3 regions of the Foliimonas ilicis genome follow, and region 3 is predicted to be linked to each of the others. Evidence: predicted binding sites of a transcription regulator. Region 3 holds the regulator's gene; each other region holds the start of a gene.
The links. Region 3 encodes PhoB, which activates phosphate uptake and scavenging genes when phosphate is short. Its sites were predicted from a motif close to TGTCATNNANCTGTCAT; they were not measured.

Region 1 (7,745 bases), on a different contig from region 3:
TAGATGAGCGCTGCGCGGCAACCTGCGGGATGCCCACGCGGGCAAGCGCCTTGCGCGCTTTTTCCTTCTCATCCTGCTTGAAAATACCGAGTGTGCCGCGCCAGCGCGGTACGCGACCCAGATTGCCGACCAGAACATTGGTCAGGACCGAGAGCCGGCCGATCAGATTGAACTGCTGGAAGATTACGGAGACGACACCGCGGCGAACGGTACGCGCCAGCCGTCCGCCGGACTGCGTTACTTGTCCGAGCACTTCGACACGGCTGGTGTTGCCTTCGCCTGTCTCCAGCCCGGCAAGATGACGAATAAGCGTACTCTTGCCCGAACCGGACGCACCGATAAGGGCGACCATCTCGCCGCGCTTGAGTTCGAGCGAGACATTGTGGAGAGCTCTGGTTTTCCCGTAGTGCTTCGAGAGATTGGAGACACTGATCGCAGTCATGTTTAATCCTCGTTTTGGCAATTTTAACGATGCCGGATTACCGGCAGACGATGGATTGGTGACAGTTCTGTGAAGATTGAGTGCCGGTTGGCATCAAGCGGCCTCGTGTGCGGAAAAGGCGGAAACATCGATGATGCGCGTGGCAACCGCTTCGCGTACCGGGACATCATGGAAGATGCCGAGGATGGCCGTGCCGTGCTGCAGCTTTTCGCGGATCATCGCCACGACGATGTCGCGATTGGCCGCATCCAGCGAGGCCGTCGGTTCATCGAGTAACAGGATCGGATGATCCGTGATGAAACCCCGCGCAATGTTGACGCGCTGCTTTTCGCCGCCGGAAAACGTCGCGGGTGGGAGGCCAAAAAGTGCGGCCGGTAAATTCAGCCGTTCCAGCAGCGATGCGGCCCGGCGGACGGCCACCTCGCGGTCAACACCGCGCGTGATGAGGGGTTCGGCAACGACGTCGAGTGCAGAGACGCGAGGTACGGCGCGCAGGAACTGGCTGACATAACCGATGCTGTTCCGACGCAGGTCGAGCACGAGCCGTGCACCCCCCGAAGCAAGATCGGTCATGTTTCCGGTCTCGCTATCGCGCACCAGAATTTCGCCTTCATCGACAGCGTAATTGCCGTAGACCATCCGCAGAATGGACGATTTGCCAGCGCCGGAAGGCCCGCCCAAGACGACGCATTCGCCGGGGTGAACGACGAACTCGACATTGGAGACGACGGGCAATCGAATGCCGTCTCGCAGATGCATGACGAAGGATTTGGCTACTTTGCTGACGGCGAGTAGCGGAGCGGTGTCGTTTAACATCCTCATGACTCCGGAATTGAGGCGACGAGAAGCTGGGTGTAGGGATGGCATGGATCGTCAAGCACGCGATCTGTCAGCCCCTGCTCGACGATGCGTCCGTTCTTCATCACGATCATGCGCTGCGACAGAAGCCGTGCGACCGCCAGATCATGCGTGACGATCACCACGGCCAGCCCGAGATCGGAGACAAGCATGCGCAGCAGATCGAGCACGCGGGCTTGCACGGAAACGTCGAGACCACCCGTCGGCTCGTCCATGAAGATCAGTCGCGGATGCGTGACCAGATTGCGGGCGATCTGAAGCCGCTGGCGCATGCCGCCCGAAAAGGTGACCGGCTTGTCATCGATGCGTATACCGGCGATCTCGACCCGCTCCAGCCAGTCGGATGCCGTTTGCCGGATTGAACCATAATGCCTCTGGCCGACCGCCATCAGGCGTTCACCGACATTGGCTCCCGCCGAGACATGCATTCGCAAACCGTCTGCAGGGTTTTGATGCACGAAACCCCAATCGGTGCGCATCAGGAAACGCCGTTCGGCTTCGCCCAGATCGGCGAGGTCCGGGAAACGCCCATCGCGCATCCGGTAGCGTATTTCGCCGGCGCTGCGATCGAGGCGGCTGGATATGCAATTGAGGAGTGTGGTCTTGCCGGAACCGGATTCGCCAACGATGGCAAGGACTTCTCCTGGCCAGACGTCCAGAGAAACTCCGGTGCAGCCTATGAATGCGCCGTATCGGCGTTCAAGATTGCGGACGGACATGATTGGTTCAGCGCTCATTCCGCCGCCTCCCGTTCGGACCGATTTCCACCGTCGAGCGGCATGCCGGACCCATGGTGGCCTTCCGACCGGCGCGTCTCGCAATTGTCCGTGTCGGAGCAGACGAACATTCGCCCGCCACGGTCATCGGTGACGACCTCGTCGAGATAGACGTCCTGAGCGTCGCACAATGCGCAATGAGCCTCGAAACGCTGCACCGAGAACGGGTGGTCCTCGAAGTCCAGGCTCACGACCTTGGTGAACGGCGGCAATGCATAGATGCGCTTTTCGCGGCCCGCTCCGAAAAGCTGAAGCGCCGGAGAGAGATGCATTTTCGGATTGTCGAATTTCGGGATGGGCGAGGGGTCCATCACATAGCGGCCCTCGATCTTGACCGGATAGGCGTAGGTCGTGGCGATATGACCGTGCTGGGCGATGTCTTCGTAAAGCTTGACGTGGATGAGCCCGTATTCCTCCAGCCCGTGCATGATGCGGGTTTCCGTTTCTCGCGGCTCGAGAAATCGCAAGGGTTCGGGTATCGGCACCTGGTAAACGATGATCTGACCGGCGTTCAGCGGCGTTTCCGGGATGCGATGCCGTGTCTGGACGATTGTTGCCTCGACGGTCCTTGTGGTCGTCGCGACATTCGCGACCTTGGCGAAAAAAGCGCGGATCGATACGGCGTTGGTGGTGTCATCGGCGCCTTGATCGATGACCTTCAGCACGTCGTCTGGACCGAGGATCGCAGCCGTCACCTGTACCCCGCCAGTGCCCCAACCATAGGGCATGGGCATCTCCCGGGACGCGAAGGGGACTTGATAACCGGGAATCGCTATCGCTTTTAAGATTGAGCGGCGGATCATTCGCTTGGTCTGCTCGTCGAGATAAGCGAAATTGTAAGCTGGAAGGGCGTGCGCGATGGTCATTCTGCGGCCTCGCTGATCGATGTTGCTGCTTCATCGGCTTGTGCGGTTTCGCCACGCAGACGGCGCAGGAGTTCCAGTTCAGCCTGGAAATCGACGTAGTGGGGAAGCTTCAGATGTTCGACGAAGCCTGTTGCCTGGACATTGTCGCAATGTTCGAGGACGAACTCCTCGTCCTGCGCTAGCGCCAGTCGCTGCTCGTCAAACTCGTCAGCCCGCAGCGCTCGATCGACCAGACTCATGGCCATGGCCTTGCGTTCGGATTGGCCGAAAACAAGGCCGTATCCACGGGTAAAGCGTGGCTCGCCGTCAGCCATTTCCTTGAATTGAGACACCATCTGACATTCGGTCACGCGGATGCTGCCGACCCGAACGGGAAAACCGAGTTCCGGCATGTCTATTTCGATATCGACCAGCCCAATGCGTATTTCACCGACAAAGGGGTGGGTGCGCCCGTAGCCGCGCTGCGTCGAATAGCCGAGCGCCAGCAGAAAACCTTCATCGCCGCGCGCCAGGGCCTGCAATCTGAGATCACGCGAGACGGGATAGCTCGTCGCCTCGCGGGTAAGGTCGGAAGGCTCGTCATCGCCCGACCCATCCGCCTCGATCAAACCTTCCGAGCCGAGCATATCCATAACGCGCGGGCAGCTTTCCTGCGCTATCGGCGACCGGCGAATTGGCTCATCCACCGGTTCGTCGCCCGCCATTGCGGGGTCGATCAGACGATGTGTGTAGTCGAATGTCGGGCCGAGCAATTGTCCGCCGGGAATATCCTTGAAAGTCGCCGAGACACGGCGCTCGATGCGCATGACGCCCGTGTCTATCGGCCGTGCGTGACCGAACCGGGTGAGCGTCGTGCGATAGGCGCGCATCAGAAAGATCGCTTCGATCAGGTCGCCACGTGCCTGACGTACCGCCATAGCCGCAAGCTCAGGATCGTAGAGCGAACCTTCCGCCATGACCCGGTCGACCGCCAGCGAGAGCTGACCGGCGATTTGAGAAAGTGAAAGCGCGGGCACGTCCCGCTCGCCGCGGCGGCGATCCGCCATCAGCCTGTGTGCGTTGGCAATCGCGGCCTCGCCACCCTTAACGGCAACATACATGGCTCAGACCTCCGTGATTTGCGTCGTGCGCGGCAGCGCAAGAAGTGCAGTGCCGCAATGCAGGATGAGGTCGAAGCCCAATGGAAACAGCGTTGCGTTTCGCGCCATCGCATCCCGGAAGCCGGCTGGCAGCCCGATGGGCGAGATCATCGCGCTTGTCTCGATGCCGGGACCGGTGAGCTTTAGGGGGCTACCCCCATGCAAGGCTTCGACCGGCAGAAGCAGCGTTGCAGAGCGATCGGGATAGGACGAGTTGCCGATCGAAAAATGTGACCAGTTCTCGATAGCGCTCGGCATCGCGAGAACAGCGAAAGCCGCCACACTGGGCGTACCAGCCTCAGGTGCACCGGTTTGAAAGCTGAGCCAGGCCTTGGCCGCGGCGCAGTCAGCATCCTCGAACCAGGCCGGCGTATCGTGATCGGCAAACGTGGCGAGGAACGCCGATGCGGCTGAAGAAAGGGGGGTGGGAGCGCGAGTTACATCACCAGCATCCACGATCCGCCCTGGATTCGCCATCGCCTCCATGACTTCACGAAAGACAGCTTGGGATCCGAAGACCGGATCGGCGAAACCGCCTTCGAACGCGGCATTGTCGTGCAGTTCGCCCATTAGTCTTCGCCTCGAACCAGAGTGAAGAAATCGACCCGCGTGGCTTCGGTCTCGGCGGCTTGTCGGGCCGCCTCATCATTTTGCGTTTCGAGCGCCGGGATCACGAACTCGCGCTCGATCCGGTCGGCCCAGTCAGCACGCTGGGCCAGTGCATCGAGATGGGCGATCATCTGTGCCTTTGACGTGTCGCGGCCCAGTATGACCGAATGGCCGACTTCTCCGCTGTCGATACGGACGCTTGCCCGGCTGACTGTGGCTTCGCCCAAATTGAACAATGCGCCGCCTCCGCCTGCCCGGCCACGCAACATGACCATGCCGATTTCCGGCCCGCGAACGGGTGACGGTGCTGGCATTTCGACTTCGAGGGCGGCGTAGCGTTCGTACAGCGCAGCCGCATCGCAAGCTGCCAGCACATCAAGTGTGCGTTTTCGGGCCAAATTCGCGGAAGACATTTTGTCTGAAACCTAATTTGTCTATTTGTATAGATAACTAATCCTATGTATGGTTTTACCCGACAGAGCATGACGGCTTCATGACAACCCACGCGACCCGGAGCGAAAAAATTGATCCTCATTGATGACGGAATTTCCCGGTGGCGCAGGGTCGCAGATGAAATCCGCTCCGCGATCACAAGCGGCACCGTAGAGACTGCATTGCCGCCGGAAACCGAGCTGGCGGCGCGATATGGCGTAAACCGTCATACCGTGCGCAGGGCCATAGCGTCCCTTGCGTCAGAAGGCATTTTACGTGCCGAAAGGGGACGCGGAACGTTCGTGAATGAAATTCCGCGGCGCATACAATATCCGGTGGGAGCCAGAACGCGCTTCTCCGAGAACATGCTGAAGCAGTCGATCGAGCCTTCCGGCAGGCTCATCCGGTCTGAGAGTGTGGCAGCGGATGCAGCAATTGCGTCCTTGCTGGAGTGCCGTGTCGGCGCGTCGCTGCACCGTCTCGAAAGCCTGTCCGTGGCGGACGGCGTGCCGATGTCGCGATCGACATCCTATTTCCCGGTAGAGCGGTTTCCCGGGATCGTCATCGCCTATGCCGAGACCGGCTCCATCACTGAAGCCTTGAAGCGCGAAGGCATTGCGGACTATCGGCGGCGCGAAACCCGGCTCACGGCAGAGCGGGTTTCAGCCAAGGATGCCGAGCTTCTGAATTGCGGCTCAGATGCGATCGTTCTGGTAAGCAAGGCAATCGACGTTGATCTCGACGAGCGGCCAATCCAGGTGATCCGGACGAAGTTCCTGGCCGACCGCATGGAACTCGTCATGCAGCATAAGAGTGATCCAGCCAAAGGGGACGATGCGGCTTAGTGTTGAGTAAAGCCTATTGGCTGCCGCGTTTGCGGCAGCCTGCCGTCGTCGACCTTCATCAGGCAGATGCCAGATGGCCCATGGTTGGGTCGGGAATGACTACGATTGCGCCCCCGTCCCGAACATTGTCGTGAAGATGGATCACGTCCTGATTGAGCAGTCGAATGCAGCCCGACGATACGGACTTCCCAATGGACCATTCCTGCGTGGTTCCATGCAATCTGTAGAGCGTATCCCTTCCATTCTGGTGGATGTAGAGCGCGCGGGAACCGAGGGCATTGTCCAAGCCGGGCGGCCAGCCGCCATTCGCGATGCTGTAGGGCTCAAGCTCGGGTTGACGCGCAACCATCGTATCCGGCGGGTTCCATCGCGGCCATTCGCGCTTATACGCAACGACGGCTCTTCCCGACCAAGCAAACCCGTCTCTTCCAACGCCGATGCCATATCGCGTTGCCCGGCCGCCGGGCAGAACGTGATACAGATATTTATTAGGCGTATCGACGATCAGCGTGCCCGGTCGTTCATCGGATGAATAATCGACTTCCGTGCGCCAGAATTTCTGATCGATTTGCGAAACATTGACCTCAGGGATCGGAAAACGCTCCTGCGGCATGGCAAAATACATCGGCGGCGTTTCGGCAACCGGTGCAGCTTTCGGTGTGGGAGGGGGAGGAGGGGCTTGGGTGGTTGAACAGCCTGCCAGGACAATGGCGGATGACCCGACGAGAAAGGCGCGTCGGCTAACTTTGCTTGTCTGGCCCGATGGCCTATTTTGAGAACTCACGCTGCTGGGCATTACTCTACTCGTTCGTTGCGATGACGACCAAGGAGTTTCCCAACCTTAAGCCCGCCTTAAGGAGGCCGATATTTTCCATCACTCGGACGACGGGAGAAGTCGATGCGAATTCTTGTGGTGGAAGACGATGAGATGCTGAAGGATGGTCTGCAGGTCGGGCTTTCCCTCAACGGCTTTACCGTGGATTGCGTGGCCACCTGCCAGGATGCAAATGCCGCCGTCGAGCTTCACTATTTCGATGCCGTCATACTCGACCTGATGCTGCCCGACGGATCCGGCCTCGATATACTGAAAGATCTTCGCAGCAGTGACCGCCATACACCGGTGCTCCTGCTGACCGCACGCGACAGCGTTTCGGACAGGATTGCCGGTCTCGACAGCGGGGCGGACGACTATCTGGGAAAGCCGTTCGATCTCGATGAAGTCGCGGCTCGGCTTCGTGCGCTCATTCGCCGGTCTTCAGGGCAATCCAACGCGGTGCTCGCATTCAACGGGATAGAGCTCGATCCCTCGCGATTGACCGTTGAGAAGTCAGGTGAACCAATTCACCTCTCTCGTCGGGAGTTCTCGGTCCTCCATGCATTGATGGCGAATGCGGGACGCGTCTTGTCGAAAGGAAGGCTTGAGGAAACCCTGTACGGCTGGCAGGAAGGCGTGGAAAGCAACACGGTCGAAGTCCATGTTCATCATCTGCGCAACAAGCTCGGCCCCGGCATCATCGAAACCGTGAGGGGTGTTGGCTACCGTTTGGGAGAGGCATGCGGATGATTTCGATGCGCGCCCGCCTCTTTGGCATATTGCTGATAACGACCGGTCTTGTCTGGCTCTCAGCTATGGCATGGATTTTCTTCAGCACCGGGGCGGAATTGCAAAACGTGCTGGATGCAAGATTGCGCGAGGCGGCCCGTATGGTCAGTTCTCTGGTCGTACGTGAGGATCTCGATGGCAGCCGTTCTCCTTCAGAACAGGCCGAACTTTACTC
Region 2 (7,745 bases), on a different contig from region 3:
GAAAGCGCGTAGACGGTGCGAGCCTCGGTTAATGCGCGCAGAAGACGCCATTTATCAGGCGCAGAAACGCCCTCCCCTTCTTGGGAGCTACGTGTTTTTGCCAGACGTGCGCGGGCGAGCGCGGTGCTTTCCTGAACAGAAAACATGCCGCGCGAAAGTGAACGACCGCCAAACGGCGTCGTTGCAAAACGCTCAGTCATTTTCAAACCTCGATTAGAGGCAGAATCAGACCTACCGGAGCGCGACCAGTGCTTGACAATTCAGCGTGGAAGTGATTCTCTCACAATTGCTACATTGATGAGGGCTTCCGGAATGGTGACGTTTCGGGGGCCTTTTTCTTGCCGGTTTTCCTTCTTTTTTGTCGTTTCGATTACGCGGTTACAGCTACTCGGTACGCTTTAGGCCGCCCTCACCCTTCGGTGGTTTTGTTTTTCTCGAATTTTTCGATGAGGGAAGGCACTTCTTTCCTGAGAAAAGCATCGAACTCGTCAGGCATTTTCTCGAGAAACTGGATTGAGAACCGTCCTTTTTGCGCAGCGATCTGCGCGACGGGACGGCCCTGCTCGTTGCTTATCTGCGTATCGCGCAGCTTCTTTTCAGAACGGCGCGACAGGCGCTCGAACAGCATGTTGAAGCGTGTATTCGTATCGGCCTGGCGAAAGCGCTGGCTGGTGACTTCATCATCAGCCTTGACCATTGCCGCTTCGCCCTTGATGACCTCGGCCAGCGCCATCCAGCGCGGACGGCCGATCTTGGGTGCAGGGCCAATGGCATTGGCGATCTGAACAGGAATTGCCTCTGCGACCTGCAGGAAGCGCGTCATTTCGGCCTTGTGCAGCGATAGGGCCTTCTGGACGACGCCCCGCTCGAAACCGCGTGCGATAAGCGCGTTTGCAAACAGTGCACGTTCGATGAAGGAGAGGTCGCGCCGCTCGGTATTTTCCTTGCCCTGCGCCAGAACGAGCTGAACATCGCTCAGATCGCGCACAAGAGCGCTAACAGGGCGGCCAAGCTGACGCGCCGCCTGCAATCGCCTGTGACCATAGGCCGTCTGATAGCGGCCCTGCTTGTCGGGATGCGGGCGAACGAGGATGGGCACTTGCTGCCCGCTTTCCTCGATGCTTTTTACCAGCTCCTGGAATTCGGTGTCTCGCAGATCGTTGCGCGACAAGCGGTCGGTCACGAAAGACATATCGACCAGAGACGTATCGAGTTCGATGATGCGATCGCTCGTATCGTCTTTATGGCGGCGGACTTCTTCGAGTTCGCGCGAAAGACCGCCCAGCGAAAGTCCCATGGCCTTGACCGCACCGGAAGCGCTGCGCGGACGCATAATCCCTTCGTTTGGTGTGGAGGCAGCCTCAGGCTTCTTGTCTTCGGGATGTGGGGCAGCAGGCATAGACTTCTGTTCGGGTGCTCCGAACAGGGCTTTAAGCTGATCCTTGCGATTAGGTCCTGACATCTGTGCCTCCACGTCCCGTTCTGTTCCAGGCGTCGAGTATAAGGCCTTCGATCTCGGAGTTGACAGCTGTCAACGATTCCATCGCCCGATCGTAAGTCGCGCGGTTGAAATTCTCCCGCGCAACCTCATAAAGCGTCTGTTTTGTAAGGCCCGCATCGGAAAATGCGGTCGATTTTACCAACGGCGCCGTCAGCACTCTTTCCCCGAACAGGGAGCGCAAAAAGCCGACGATCTGCGTCTGCGGACCGTCATTGGGCTCGTAGCGGGTGACTAGATAGCGCATGAAGTCGAAGTTCAGTTCTCCGCCTGCCTCGCGCACCACCGAAAGGAGGTCTGCGGTCATGAACAGGAACTGGCTCATCGACGCTACGTCGAGCATCTGCGGATGGACAGTCACCAGCACGGAAGTCGCCGCACAGAGGGCCGAGAGGGTGAGGAAGCCAAGCTGCGGCGGGCAATCCATGACGACGACGTCGTATCGATCTTCCACCGTCGCCAGCACAGCCTGAACGCGCGCAAAGAAAAGCGCATTGTCGGTCGTTCCCTTGCCGCCCTGACGGTCGGCAAGCATTTGCGGCGTCGTGTGCTCGAACTCCTGAAGCTCGAGATTGCCGGGAATGAGATCAAGCCCATCGAAATAGGTCTTGCGGATGATATCGGAGAGCGGGCGACGCTCATCATCGTAACGGATCGCGCCATAGAGCGTGTCATTACCGTCGAGGTCGAGTTCCGGCTGATAGCCGAAGAGTGCCGACATCGAAGCCTGCGGATCGAGATCCACGGCCAGCACCCGAAAGCCCGAAAGCGCCAGATGCTGGGCCAGATGCGTGCTTGTCGTTGTCTTGCCCGAACCGCCCTTGAAATTGGTGACGGCGATAACTTGCATGTGCTCGCCGCGCTCGGCGTCACGCCACGGCAGATAGAGGCGCGATTTCGCGCCGCCCTGCTCGGCCAGATGCCGCCTGAGTTCGTTTATTTCCTGCAGCGAATAATAGCGGCGTCCGCCCGCACCCGTTTCCGGCTGAGGCCCCTCGCCTGCGATCGACAATTGACGCAGATAGCCATCGGACACGCCGACGAGCTTGGCAGCTTCGCCGCTGGTAAATTTGCGCAGTGCCTTGCGCGATGCGGGCTGGAAAAGACGCTCACGCATCGCTTGCAATTGTGCGGATAACAGCTCGGCGTCGCGCGCAATAGCGCGGTCGGTCGACAGCGCTACCGCCTGTTCTTCTTCAGTCACTTTAACCCGCTCCGGCACCTGATATATCTCCCCGGCAGGCGATAGAATCGCATGCTCACCCTCTATAATGCTTCGATTCGGCCAAAACGCATAGCCGCTTACGATTTTGCAGTTTTTTACGTTGCAAAGCGAAAATTACGCGGCAAAGTTACGGTTACGCAGGACGCGCTCGTTAACGAAAAAATCCGTATTTGGAAAGGTGCGGCAGCGCGTGAGTCGTGTCAAGCGCCTGCGCGTCAGGGTTGCCGGGGGCGGCCGAAGTCCTGGCAATAAAAAACGCCTACCTGCAAATGCAGATGGGCGTTTCCGGCAGTCGCGTCCTTGGGAGGATTACTGATTGCGACCGCGATAGGCGTTCAGGGCTGCCTGAACGGTTTCGTTCGCGACATCGACATCATCGAAGCCGCCGAGTTCGACTTTTTTGCGGCCTTCCGGAAGCTGCTTGTAAACGCGGAAGAAAGCCTCGAGGCGTTCGCGCTCGATCGAAGGCAGATCGTTGATCGACTTGATGTCGTCATAGGTCGGGTCGATGTCGGACGCGGGGACCGCGACGATCTTGTCGTCGGTCTCGCCGCCATCGATCATTTTCAGCACACCGATCGCGCGCACTTTGATCATCGCGCCCGGAACGATCGGCTCACGCGTGTAGACCAGTGCGTCGAGCGGATCGCCATCGCCTGCATGCGAGCTTGTGATCGAGCCGTAATTTGCGGGATAGACGACGGGCATCGACTGATAGCGATCGACGAAGACGTGACCATTGTCAGCATCGATTTCATATTTGGTGAAGCTGCCCTGCGGAATTTCGATGACGGTGTAGAAGTCGGTGCCTTCTGCCGGTTGGGGGTAGGCGAAGGGGTTTACGAATTCGGCCATCGCAGCGGTGGTTGCAAGCATCACGCCTGCGGTCGCCAGAATCAATTTGCGCATGAAAATCCTCTTGAGGTTCAGATCAGGTGAGGGGCGCGGTTCTCGTTCGCGCCGGAGCCTGCTCCTATCGGCGGTTCATGACAGAGGGATAACAACCGCCGCTGGCCTTATTGGAGCATGGTCTTCTCCGAACTAGTTCCCGCTTTTCGGATCGCGCTCCAAGTTGACAGCTGTCAACGCGCTCGAGATAGCCGCGTTCGATCTTGGCCTGCAGCAAATACCCACATGCTGTGAGCGCGTCGCTGTATGGGTCGAAGAGATCATTTCGGAGATCGCCGCGTGTGCGAATGCGGCCCATTCAGCGACTCACGTGAAACCCTTAAGCACGTTCAATCGAGACGACACAAAGCAGCGCCATGCAGGAAACTCGATGGAAGGCTTTCGCATAGTGGCGAACGATTCTGGCAAAGACGGAATTGCCAGGTCCAATAAAGGCCCGAATTAATGAGCTTCGAGCGATCCAATGCACTGATGCGACGATGCGCCGCCCGCATTGGATTTTTAGAAGGCGAGGGGCCTATTGCGGTTGCGGTGGTAAGCCTGAAATCAGGCGGACGCCCGGACCCTCGCCATCATGGCCAAGCAGCCGCACGCCGCCTTTTTCCAAGGCTTTGATAAGCAGCTTTTCCGTTGCCTGATGCAGCGTGTGCCGGCGGCATTCGAAATCCTTGATCGTGCTGCGCGATACCCCTGCCAGCGCTGCGAGCTGCTCTTGCGACCAGTTCAGCAGGCTTCTTGCTGCGCGACATTGCTCTGGAACCAGATTCACCGCTCAAAATCCTTGCTTGGGTATGGACAAGTCAACCATAATGGGTGAGATAAGGCAACAGACCTAAAATTCGGCTTTATTTTCAAGAAGGAACCCAGACACACGATGACGGGCGACGCATTACTCACTTTCATTGTCGTCCTCCCCTTTGTGGGCAGCGTCATCGCTGCGCTCTTTCCTTCGAACGCCCGAAACACCGAAGCCTGGCTCGCGGGTGCCGTTTCCCTGACCGTGTTCCTGATAGCCGCGTGGCTTTATCCGATCGTTGCCGATGGCGGCGTTCTGCGCGCCGACATACCCTGGGTGCCGTCGCTCGGCCTGAATTTCACGCTGCGGCTCGACGGTTTTGCCTGGCTGTTCGTGATGCTGATCACCGGCATCGGATTTCTGGTCGTGCTTTACGCGCGCTACTATATGTCGGCGGAAGATCCGGTTCCCAGGTTCTTTTCCTTCTTCCTCGCCTTTATGGGCGCGATGCTGGGCATGGTGGTTTCGGGCAATCTGATCCTGCTCGCGATCTTCTGGGAACTGACCTCGATCTTCTCCTTCCTGTTGATCGGCTACTGGTATCACAATGCCAATGCGCGCGACGGTGCGCGTATGGCGCTGACGATCACTGGCATTGGCGGTCTGGCGATGCTGGCAGGCTTCCTGATCATCGGTCATATCGTCGGCAGCTACGATATGGACGACGTGCTGGCGGCGGGAAACCAGATCCGCACGCATGAGCTTTATGTGCCGGCACTGGTTCTGATCCTGCTCGGCGCGATGACCAAAAGCGCGCAGTTTCCGTTCCACTTCTGGCTGCCCAACGCGATGGCGGCACCGACGCCGGTTTCGGCCTATCTGCACTCGGCGACCATGGTAAAGGCCGGCGTGTTCCTGATGGCGCGGTTCTGGCCGGTTCTGGCCGGAACCGAGGAATGGTTCTGGATTTTGGGTGCGGCGGGCATGAGCACCATGCTGCTCGGCGCCTATTTCGCGATCTTCCAGCAGGATCTGAAAGGCCTTCTCGCCTATTCGACGATCAGCCATCTCGGCCTGATTACGGTTCTGTTGAGCCTTGGCAGCCCGCTGGCGCTGGTCGCCGCGATCTTCCACATGGTCAATCACGCGACGTTCAAGGCGTCGCTGTTCATGGCTGCCGGCATCATCGACCATGAAACCGGCACGCGCGACATGCGCAAGCTCAGCGGGCTGATAAAATACATGCCGATAACGGCCACGCTCGCCATGGTGGCGAGTGCGGCGATGGCTGGCGTGCCGCTGCTCAATGGCTTCCTGTCGAAGGAAATGTTCTTCGCCGAAGCCGTCGAAACGCATCTGGATTCCTGGCTCGACCGCGCGCTGCCTTACGTCGCGACCATCGCCAGCACGTTCAGCGTCGCTTATTCGCTGCGCTTTATCCATTGCGTGTTCTTCGGACCTGCACCGACCGATCTGCCGCGTGTGCCGCACGAGCCGCCGGTCTGGATGCGCCGACCGATCGAGCTTCTGGTGCTGATCTGCCTTGTCGTCGGCATCGTGCCTGGCCTGACAATGGGTCCGTATCTGCATTCGGGCGTGCTTGCGGTGCTGGGCGAGGCGACCCCGCAATACAGCCTTTCGATCTGGCATGGCTTCAACGTGCCGCTGGTGATGAGCCTGATCGCGCTTGTCTGCGGCATCATCCTCTATGCGCTGCTGCGCAATTATCTGGCGACCTGCGAAGAAGGCCCGCCGATCTTCCGGCTGTTGAAAGGCCAGCGTATTTTCGAACGCGTTCTGGTGACTGTTTCGTGGAAGTGGGCGAGGGCGGTCGAATCCTATCTCGGCACGCGCCGCCTGCAGCCGCAGCTTCGCGTGCTGGTGGCCTTGGCGATCGTTGCCGCAGCCTATCCGCTCTACACGCTGGGACTGAATCTCGGCCGGATCAGCTTCGACGGCCTCGATCCGGTGTTTGCGGTGCTTTGGCTGGTTGGCATCGTGTGCGCGGTGGGAGCAGCCTATCAGGCGAAATATCACCGGCTGGCAGCGCTCGTGCTGCTTGGCGGGGCAGGGCTTGTGACCTGCATCACCTTCATCTGGCTATCGGCGCCCGATCTGGCGCTGACGCAGCTTCTGGTCGAGATCGTGACGACTGTTCTGATCCTGCTTGGCCTGCGCTGGCTGCCGAAGCGCTTTCAGGATGAAAGCGGCGACATCGTCACGTTCAGCGCGCGGATGCGGCGTTATCGCGACCTGCTCATCGCAATCGCAGCCGGAACCGGCATGGCGATGATGGCCTATGCGGTGATGACGCGTCAGATTCACGATTCAATTGGCAGCTATTTCCTCGAACGCGCCTATAGCGAGGGCGGCGGCACGAATGTCGTGAACGTCATTCTGGTCGATTTCCGCGGCTTCGATACGATGGGCGAAATCGCCGTACTTGCCATTGTCGCGCTGACGGTCTTTGCGCTGCTTCGCCGTTTCCGCCCGGCTCAGGACAGCATCGAACGGCCCGAACAGCAGCGCATCCAGAACGCATTCGACGAGGCGCAGCCTGATCGCGAAAAGGGCGCGACTGTCAGCGATTACCTGTTCGTGCCATCTGTGATCATGCAGTGGCTGTTCCCGGTAATCATCATGATGGCGGTGTATCTCTTCATGCGCGGCCATGATCTGCCGGGCGGCGGGTTTGCTGCCGGTGTCGCCATGGCGATCGGCTTTATCCTGCAATATCTGGGTGCTGGAACGCTATGGGTGGAAGACCGCCTGCGCATTCTTCCGCTGCGCTGGATCGGCCTCGGATTGCTGTTTGCAGCCTTTACAGGCGCCGGATCGTGGATATTTGGCTATCCGTTCCTGACGTCCTATTTCCAGTACACGGAGGTTCCATTTATCGGAAAAGTACCGACGGCCAGCGCCATCCTGTTCGATCTTGGCGTGTTTTCGCTGGTCGTGGGCGCCACCGTGCTGATGTTGATCGCTCTTGCCCACCAATCGATCCGTAGGGTGCGCGCCGAAAAAGCGGCCGCGACCGCAGCGATGGAGGAGGCGTAATGGAACTCGTCCTCGCAATCGCAATCGGTGTGATGGTCGGTTCCGGCGTATGGCTGCTGCTGCGGCCACGCACCTATCAGGTCATTATCGGCCTTTCGCTGATCTCCTACGCGGTCAATCTGTTCATCTTCGGCATGGGACGGCTGCGCATGAATGCGCCGCCGGTGGTCGCTTCGGGCAGGGTCGATCCGGCGCAATTCACCGATCCGGTGCCGCAAGCGCTGGTACTGACTGCAATCGTAATCGGTTTTGCGATGACGGCGCTGTTTCTGGTCGTTCTTCTGGCATCCAGGGGCATGACCGGCACCGACCATGTTGAC
Region 3 (7,745 bases):
GCGCCCGTGTCGGCATGGTGTTCCAGAAGCCTAATCCGTTTCCTAAGTCGATCTATGAGAATGTCGCTTACGGACCGCGCATTCACGGTCTGGCCAAGAACAAAACCGAGATGGACAAGATCGTTGAAAGCAGCCTGCAGAAGGCCGGTCTGTTCAACGAGGTGAAGGATCGGCTTCAGGAACCAGGTACTGGGCTTTCGGGCGGCCAGCAGCAGCGCCTTTGCATTGCGCGCGCAATTGCCGTTTCACCGGAAGTGATCCTGATGGACGAGCCGTGCTCGGCGCTCGACCCGATTGCGACTGCGCGCGTCGAGGAGTTGATCGACGAACTTCGCCAGAACTACACGATCGTCATCGTCACGCACTCCATGCAGCAGGCAGCCCGCGTTTCGCAGCGCACGGCGATGTTCCATCTCGGCTATCTGGTCGAGGAGGGTGCGACCGAAAAGATGTTCACCAACCCGGACGACAAGCGCACGCAGGATTACATCACCGGCCGCTTCGGCTGACGGTTGGGATACGAGGACAGATCATGGGCGAACATACCGTCACCTCCTTTGACGAAGAACTTGAGCAGATCGACCGCCTTATTCGTGAAATGGGCGACAATGCCGGTTCGATGGTCGCGGACGCCATTCGTGCGCTGCTTTCATCGGATTCCGCACTCGGCCAGCGCGTCGTTTCCGAAGATGCGATCATGGATGCGAAACAGCGCGAACTCGATGACCGTGCGATAACGCTTATCGCCAAGCGCCAGCCAATGGCGCAGGATCTTCGCGCTGTCGTCGGCGCGATCCGCATGGCCGGCGATCTGGAGCGCATCGGCGATCTCGCGAAGAACATCGCAAAGCGCGTCAGCGCGGTCGGCCAGACGGCGGCGCCGAAGAGCCTGTCGCACAGCATCGATTCCATGGCCGCGCTGGTTCTGGATCAGGTGAAGCTGGTCATCGACAAATATGTCGCGCGCGAACCGGATGCATTGCGCACGCTTCGCGCCGAAGACGAGAAGATTGACGTCAAATACACGGCGATCTTCCGCGAATTGCTGACCTATATGATGGAAGATCCGCGCAACATAACGGCGTGCACGCATCTTCTGTTCTGCGCGAAGAACCTCGAGCGCATCGGCGACCATGTGACCAACATTGCCGAAAATGCTTATTTCGTGATGACGGGCGAGCAATTGCCACCGAACAGACCTAAACTCGATGAAACCACGATGACGGTTCTTGCCGAGTAGAATGACGGGTGAAATGCGATGATCGCACCAAAAGTCATGGTGGTTGAAGACGAAGAACCCCTTGGCGTTCTTCTTCGCTACAATCTCGAATCCGAAGGCTATCAGGTCGAGGTCGTCGCGCGCGGCGACGAGGCCGAGATCAGGCTGCAGGAAAACGTTCCCGATCTGCTGGTGCTCGACTGGATGATCCCGGCGATTTCGGGCATCGAGCTTTGCCGCAGGCTGCGCATGCGTCCTGAAACGCAAAGGTTGCCGATCATTATGCTGACGGCGCGCGGCGAAGAAAGCGACCGGGTGAGGGGGCTTGCGACGGGCGCCGACGATTATCTCGTCAAGCCGTTCTCGACGCCTGAATTCATGGCACGCGTGAAGGCGCTTCTGCGCCGGGCAAAGCCGGAAGTGCTTTCGAGCATTCTCAAGGTCGGCGACATCATGCTCGACCGCGAAGCGCATCGCGTCTATCGCAAGAAAAGCGAGATCAAGCTCGGGCCGACGGAATTCCGGCTGCTGGAATTCATGATGCGGCATCCGGGCCGCGTGTTCTCGCGCAGCCAGTTGCTCGACAATGTCTGGGGCGAAACGATTTACATCGACGAAAGAACGGTCGATGTGCATGTCGGTCGTCTGCGCAAGGCGGTGAACACAGGCCGTATGCCGGACGTTATCCGCACGATACGCGGCGCGGGTTACGCGATCCAGGAAGACCAGCTTTAAGAGCCCTTTTGCAAATTCTACCCTGCCGGACATCTAGCGCAGTTTTCTGCGCTTCCGGTGCTCACGTACCAAATGTACGCTCCGCTCCGGTTCTCGAAAACCACACTATATGCCTCGGCAGGGCGAATTATCAAAAGGGCTCTAGGTCTTCGTACCGTTGCCCGGCGCGAAGATCGCGCTGTCGATATGGGTCAGCGCATGCATGGCGCTGCCCTCGCGGATGAGCGAGAACTCGTCCGGGATCGCGGCGAAGCTGATTGCCTTGTTGTGCTGTCCGCCTGCGGTGTTGGCTATCGCGTCGCGTAGTGATGGTTCGATCAGATCGAAAGCCGCGGCCCCTATGCCGACAACGGCGACCGGGGCAGGGTCAATCAGCGCGAACATGCTTCCCAAACCATAGCCAATTGCCTCGCCTGCGGTATGAAACGCGTCGCGCACGCGGCCGGGATGATTCCGGGCGCTTTCTGCAAGTTCCAGCATGTCGGCGTCGTCTATGTCGACCAGTGGGGCTACATCTTCGGCCAAACCGTGGGCATTGCGCCAGATCGCATAATTTCCGGCATAGGCCTCGACGCAGCCGCGCCGTCCGCACCGGCAAAGCGCGCCATGCGGCAGATGGTTCATATGGCCGAATTCGGCGCCGGATGAATGCGTGCCGGTGAACAATTCACCTTTGAGCATCAGTCCCATGCCGATGCCGTGCGACAGCAGGATGGCGATGAAATCGTTCTTGTAGCGATCCGGATCGCGCCAACGCAGCGCCACTGTGATCATGTTGCAGTCGTTTTCGACGGTCGAGGGAATTCCGAACCGTTTTTCGAGCAGATCGGCCAGTTCCAGATCTGTGTGGCTGGTGATCGGCGACCAGAGCATCTTGCGCGAATGCGAATCAGTGATGCCCTGCACGGCGATCATCAGGCGCAGGATCTTACGTTGCGTATTGTTCTTTTTGACTAGACGCTCGACCATCGCGATACATGCCTCAATCAGCTCTTCCTGAGAGAGTTCGAGCGTCGGCAGCTTGCAGCTTTCTTCGGCGACCATGACCCCGGAATAGTCGATCAGAGCACCTACCAGATGATTGAGGGACAGGACGATCGTGACCGTGGCGGCGGCCTTCGGATTAAGACCCAATCCCACCTGAGGCCTTCCGCGCCTTGATTTTGCTGTTTCTGCCGAGGCCGTCTCCACAAGAATTCCCTCACCCATAAGGTCGGACGAGATGGCGGATATGGTGGAATGGCTGAGGCCCGTGGCGTTCGCTATGGAGGTTCGAGATGGCTGTCCCGAGCGGCGCACTTCAGCGATGACCATCGCCCTGTTCCGGCGTCGCAAATCATCATGTCTTATTCCAGCCGGCATGTGGCTTAACTCCTCCCGCACCCGTCGCGGGCCTCTTGTTCGTGAGGGCCCGTTTACGGCGTACAGGCGGATATTGACAGAAGTCACGGCTTGCGCCACTATTTATTTCGGAGCTCGAAAAAAAGCTGCTCTGACGCTTTATAATCGTAGTCGCGCTTTCCGGCGCTTGGGAGGAAATCATGAATAAGTTTACCACCGCCATTCTGGCGGGCGTTGCCATGTCGCTATCGCTTTCGGTCGCGGCACAGGCGAAAGACAAGATCATCGGCGTCTCCTGGTCCAATTTCCAGGAAGAGCGCTGGAAGACCGATGAAGCCGCCATCAAGGCAGCTCTCGAAGCTGCGGGCGACAAGTATATTTCGGCCGATGCGCAGTCGTCTGCCGCAAAGCAGCTCACCGATGTTGAAAGCCTGATCAGCCAGGGCGCAAACGCGCTCATCATCCTTGCGCAGGATTCCAGCGCAATCGGACCGGCTGTCGAAAAAGCCGTCGCCGAAGGCATTCCGGTCGTCGGCTATGACCGCCTGATCGAAAACAAGGACGCTTTCTACCTGACGTTCGACAACAAGGAAGTCGGCCGCATGCAGGCGCAGGGCGTGTTCGACGTGAAGCCGGAAGGCAATTATGTCTTCATCAAAGGCTCGGGTGCCGATCCGAACGCAGACTTCCTGTTTGCGGGCGCGATGGAAGTGCTGAAAGAAGCGATCGATTCCGGCAAGATCAAGAATGTCGGCGAAGCCTACACCGATGGCTGGCTGCCGGCTAACGCGCAGAAGAACATGGAGCAGTTCCTGACCGCAAACGACAACAAGGTCGATGCAGTCGTTGCGGCCAATGACGGTACCGCAGGCGGTGCAATTGCTGCACTCGACGCACAGGGCCTTGCCGGTTCCGTTCCGGTTTCCGGGCAGGATGCCGACCATGCTGCGCTGAACCGCATCGCGCTTGGCACGCAGACCGTGTCGATCTGGAAAGACTCGCGTGAGCTTGGAAAGACGGCTGCCGAAATCGCTTCGCAGCTTGCTGACGGAACTGAGATGGACAAGATTCCGAACGCAGTGAAGTTCGATGGCGGTCCGAACAAGGTCGAGATGACCTCGGTGTTCCTGAAGCCTGTTCCGATCACGAAGGACAATCTTGACGTCATCATCGACGCAGGCTGGGTCTCGAAGGACGTTGTCTGTCAGGGCGTTGCTGCCGGTTCGGTTCCGGCCTGCAAATAATTTGACCATTTAGCGAAACGCCGCGGCCAAGAAGCCGCGGCGTTTTTCTTGGGGTCTAGATCGGGCTGGTACGAAGCCTGATCATGGTTCAAACTATCGTATGACCTGTCCCGAAGTAGCCAAACATGGCGTTCGGTTCCGGTCCATGTTCACAGTAACGGAACAAGCCGTACTGTCGGGAGGACTTCATGAGTGAAGTGGCATCGAGCGGAATGCCGGACGGAGCAAGATCGTCCGAGCTTGGACCGGTCGCAAGGTTTCTGAAGGCGACGGAAATCGACACCCGCATGCTCGGCATGGTCGGCGCGCTGCTGGTCATCTGGATCAGCTTTCATTTTCTGTCGAACGGCCTGTTTCTCACGCCGCGAAACCTCTGGAATCTTTCCGTTCAGTCATCATCCATCACTGTCATGGCGACCGGCATGGTGTTGGTGATCGTTACGCGCAATATCGATCTTTCAGTCGGTTCGCTGCTTGGCTTTGCTGGTATGGTCATGGGTGTTACGCAAGCTGTCTGGCTCCCCAGAATGATGGGTTTCCCGCTGGGCGACCCTACAATCTGGATGATCGCGCTTGCCGCAGGTATCATCGTGGGCGTCACGATCGGAGCGTTTCAGGGCTTTCTGATTGCCTATCTCAGCATCCCTGCCTTCATTGTTACGCTTGGCGGACTTCTTGTCTGGCGCGGTGCGGCCTGGTGGGTCACAAGTGGCCAGACCGTCGCCCCGATGGATGCCACTTTCCGCCTGATGGGCGGCGGGCCGGATGGCTCTATAGGTGCGACCGCAAGTTGGATCGTCGGCCTTGTTGCATGTGCCGCAGTGGTTTTCATGCTGCTGTCAGGTCGCAAGCAGCGCAAGCGCTTCAAGTTTCCGCTTCGCCCCGTATGGGCTGAAACGTTCCTTGGCGTATTGACCTGCGGCGTCATTCTCGGTGCCGTGTGGGTCGCCAATTCCTATCCTTGGCCAGCAGGCACAGTCCGGCGTTATGCCGAAGCCAACAATATCACCATTCCCGAAGGCGGATTGTTCATCGCGCATGGCATCGCCATACCGGTTCTGATAGCGATCGCTGCGGGCATCATCATGACCTTCATCACGACCAGAACCCGCTTCGGACGCTATGTGTTCGCCATCGGCGGCAACCCGGAGGCGGCAGCGCTCGCTGGCATCAACACCCGCTGGGTAACGATGAAAATCTTCATGCTGATGGGCTTTCTCGCGGCAATCGGTGCGGCAATCTCGACATCGCGCCTCAATGCGGCAACCAACGCGCAAGGCACGCTGGACGAGCTTCTGGTCATCGCGGCAGCGGTTATCGGCGGCACGTCGCTTTCGGGCGGTGTCGGCACGGTTGCAGGCGCGATGCTGGGTGCGCTGCTGATGCAGTCTCTGCAATCGGGCATGGTCCTTCTCGGCGTCGATACGCCGCTTCAGAACATCGTGGTCGGCATAGTGTTGGTCGTGGCCGTATGGCTCGACACGCTTTATCGCCGTCGCACGCAGTAATCGGGGAGAAAAGCGATGGATCAAACGCAAACCCCTCTGATCGATATGAAGAATATATCGATCGCCTTCGGTGGCATTCGTGCCGTGGACGACGCCTCGATCGATCTTTTTCCGGGAGAAGTCGTGGCGCTGCTTGGCCACAATGGCGCGGGCAAGTCGACGCTTATCAAGATATTGTCCGGCGCCTATAAGCGCGATGCAGGCACGATCTTCGTAAATGGCGAGGAAGCTTCGATCAGCAATCCGCGCGATGCCAAGAAATACGGTATCGAAACCATCTACCAGACGCTTGCTTTGGCGGACAATGTGGATGCTGCAGCCAATCTGTTTCTCGGCCGTGAGCTGAAGACCAGCTGGGGCACGCTTGACGATGTTGCCATGGAAGCCGAAGCCCGCAAGGTCATGGGCAGGCTCAATCCGAGGTTCCAGCGCTTCAAGGATCCGGTCAGCAAGCTTTCGGGCGGTCAGCGTCAGTCAGTGGCGATTGCACGGGCTATTCTCTTCAATGCACGCATTCTGATCATGGATGAGCCTACGGCTGCTCTCGGTCCTCAGGAAACCGCGCAGGTTGGTGAACTGGTAAAGCAGCTCAAGCAGGACGGTATCGGTATCTTCCTCATCAGCCATGATATTCACGACGTGTTCGATCTTTCGGATCGGGTCTGCGTCATGAAAAACGGTCAGGTGGTCGGCACAGCAAAGACAAGTGATGTGACCCAGGATGAAGTGCTTGGCATGATCATTCTTGGCAAATGTCCTCCGGGCGCCATTCCGGGTCCGGGCGCGCTTGTCGTCAAAAGCTGAACGGACAGATTCTCCCGATTATTGGCAGCTACGCGAGTGCGTTTGCATTCGCGTAGCCAGACGCTAATAAGGAATATGGTGGGATCAAACCGGCAGTATTCGACTTGAAGAAGTTTTTTCCAGGCGTCGTGTTTTTTGCCGTGGCAATTGCCGCTGCCGCTGTTGCTCTGTTTGCATATTTTGCCGCGCAGGAAGCTGCGCGCATCAAATTTGATGCGACAGCCGACGAAGCGCTCAATCGCATTCAAAGCCGTGTCGATCTCCACATGTCGCTGCTGCGATCGACACAGGCGCTGTTCAAGGTAGAGCAGGGGACCGTCAATCCTTCCGAATTCAAATCCTTCTTCGACGCTCTGAACGTTTCGGACAATTTCGAAGGGTTACGTGGCATTGGCTTCGTGCGGCTGATCGAAAAGGGGCAAGAAGGCGCGGTTGAAAGCGAACTTGCGCAGCACGGTGATGGACAAAAGGAAGTCTACCCGGAGACGGATTTGACGTTGCGTGCGCCAATCGTCCTGTTCGAGCCGCGAGATCAAGATAACAGTTCCGGTATGGGCTACGATATGATGACCGACCCGATCCGGCGTCCGGCCATCGAGAGCGCCATTTCCACGGGTGAGCCGCGTGCGACAGGCCGCGTGATGCTCGGCGAAGCGACCGGCAGCAGCCAGACCTATCCCGGGTTTCTGATTTTCCTGACCGTGACACCGGAAGTTGAGCCAACCTCGACGACAGCAGGCGGGCTTCTTTACATCGTATTCCGCAGCGCTGATCTGTTTCATGCCACGCTCGGACGTGCGCCGTTGCTGCCGGTTCAGGTGGAAATATTCGATACCGCAGTTGGCGACCAGAATCTTCTGTACCGCTCTGCAGCGCCGCTTTCGGAGGCATATG

Region 1: phnF (phosphonate metabolism transcriptional regulator PhnF) is a predicted target of PhoB. The motif match lies at 5,173-5,189, and genes of this name have one in related genera.
Region 2: ABFT80_RS26240 (inorganic diphosphatase) is a predicted target of PhoB. The motif match lies at 3,710-3,726, and genes of this name have one in related genera.

What each region holds. Positions count from the first base shown of each region.
Region 1 covers NZ_JBDUUH010000010.1:105,070-112,814, reverse strand. Annotated here, with positions in the region: gene phnC (phosphonate ABC transporter ATP-binding protein) at 1-442, opposite strand, end outside; gene phnL (phosphonate C-P lyase system protein PhnL) at 536-1,258, opposite strand; gene phnK (phosphonate C-P lyase system protein PhnK) at 1,261-2,037, opposite strand; gene ABFT80_RS20135 (alpha-D-ribose 1-methylphosphonate 5-phosphate C-P-lyase PhnJ) at 2,034-2,942, opposite strand; gene ABFT80_RS20130 (carbon-phosphorus lyase complex subunit PhnI) at 2,939-4,042, opposite strand; gene phnH (phosphonate C-P lyase system protein PhnH) at 4,046-4,651, opposite strand; gene phnG (phosphonate C-P lyase system protein PhnG) at 4,651-5,103, opposite strand; gene phnF (phosphonate metabolism transcriptional regulator PhnF) at 5,215-5,967, shown strand; gene ABFT80_RS20110 (L,D-transpeptidase) at 6,026-6,763, opposite strand; gene ABFT80_RS20105 (response regulator transcription factor) at 6,866-7,531, shown strand; gene ABFT80_RS20100 (ATP-binding protein) at 7,537-7,745, shown strand, end outside.
Region 2 covers NZ_JBDUUH010000017.1:63,120-70,864, reverse strand. Annotated here, with positions in the region: gene repC (plasmid replication protein RepC) at 1-200, opposite strand, end outside; gene repB (plasmid partitioning protein RepB) at 410-1,462, opposite strand; gene repA (plasmid partitioning protein RepA) at 1,449-2,702, opposite strand; gene ABFT80_RS26240 (inorganic diphosphatase) at 3,033-3,632, opposite strand; gene ABFT80_RS26235 (helix-turn-helix domain-containing protein) at 4,150-4,401, opposite strand; gene ABFT80_RS26230 (monovalent cation/H+ antiporter subunit A) at 4,507-7,425, shown strand; gene ABFT80_RS26225 (Na+/H+ antiporter subunit C) at 7,425-7,745, shown strand, end outside.
Region 3 covers NZ_JBDUUH010000001.1:754,240-761,984, forward strand. Annotated here, with positions in the region: gene pstB (phosphate ABC transporter ATP-binding protein PstB) at 1-509, shown strand, start outside; gene phoU (phosphate signaling complex protein PhoU) at 533-1,240, shown strand; gene phoB (phosphate regulon transcriptional regulator PhoB) at 1,259-1,954, shown strand; gene ABFT80_RS03750 (ROK family protein) at 2,096-3,316, opposite strand; gene xylF (D-xylose ABC transporter substrate-binding protein) at 3,496-4,539, shown strand; gene ABFT80_RS03760 (sugar ABC transporter permease) at 4,728-6,047, shown strand; gene ABFT80_RS03765 (ATP-binding cassette domain-containing protein) at 6,063-6,851, shown strand; gene ABFT80_RS03770 (CHASE domain-containing protein) at 6,956-7,745, shown strand, end outside.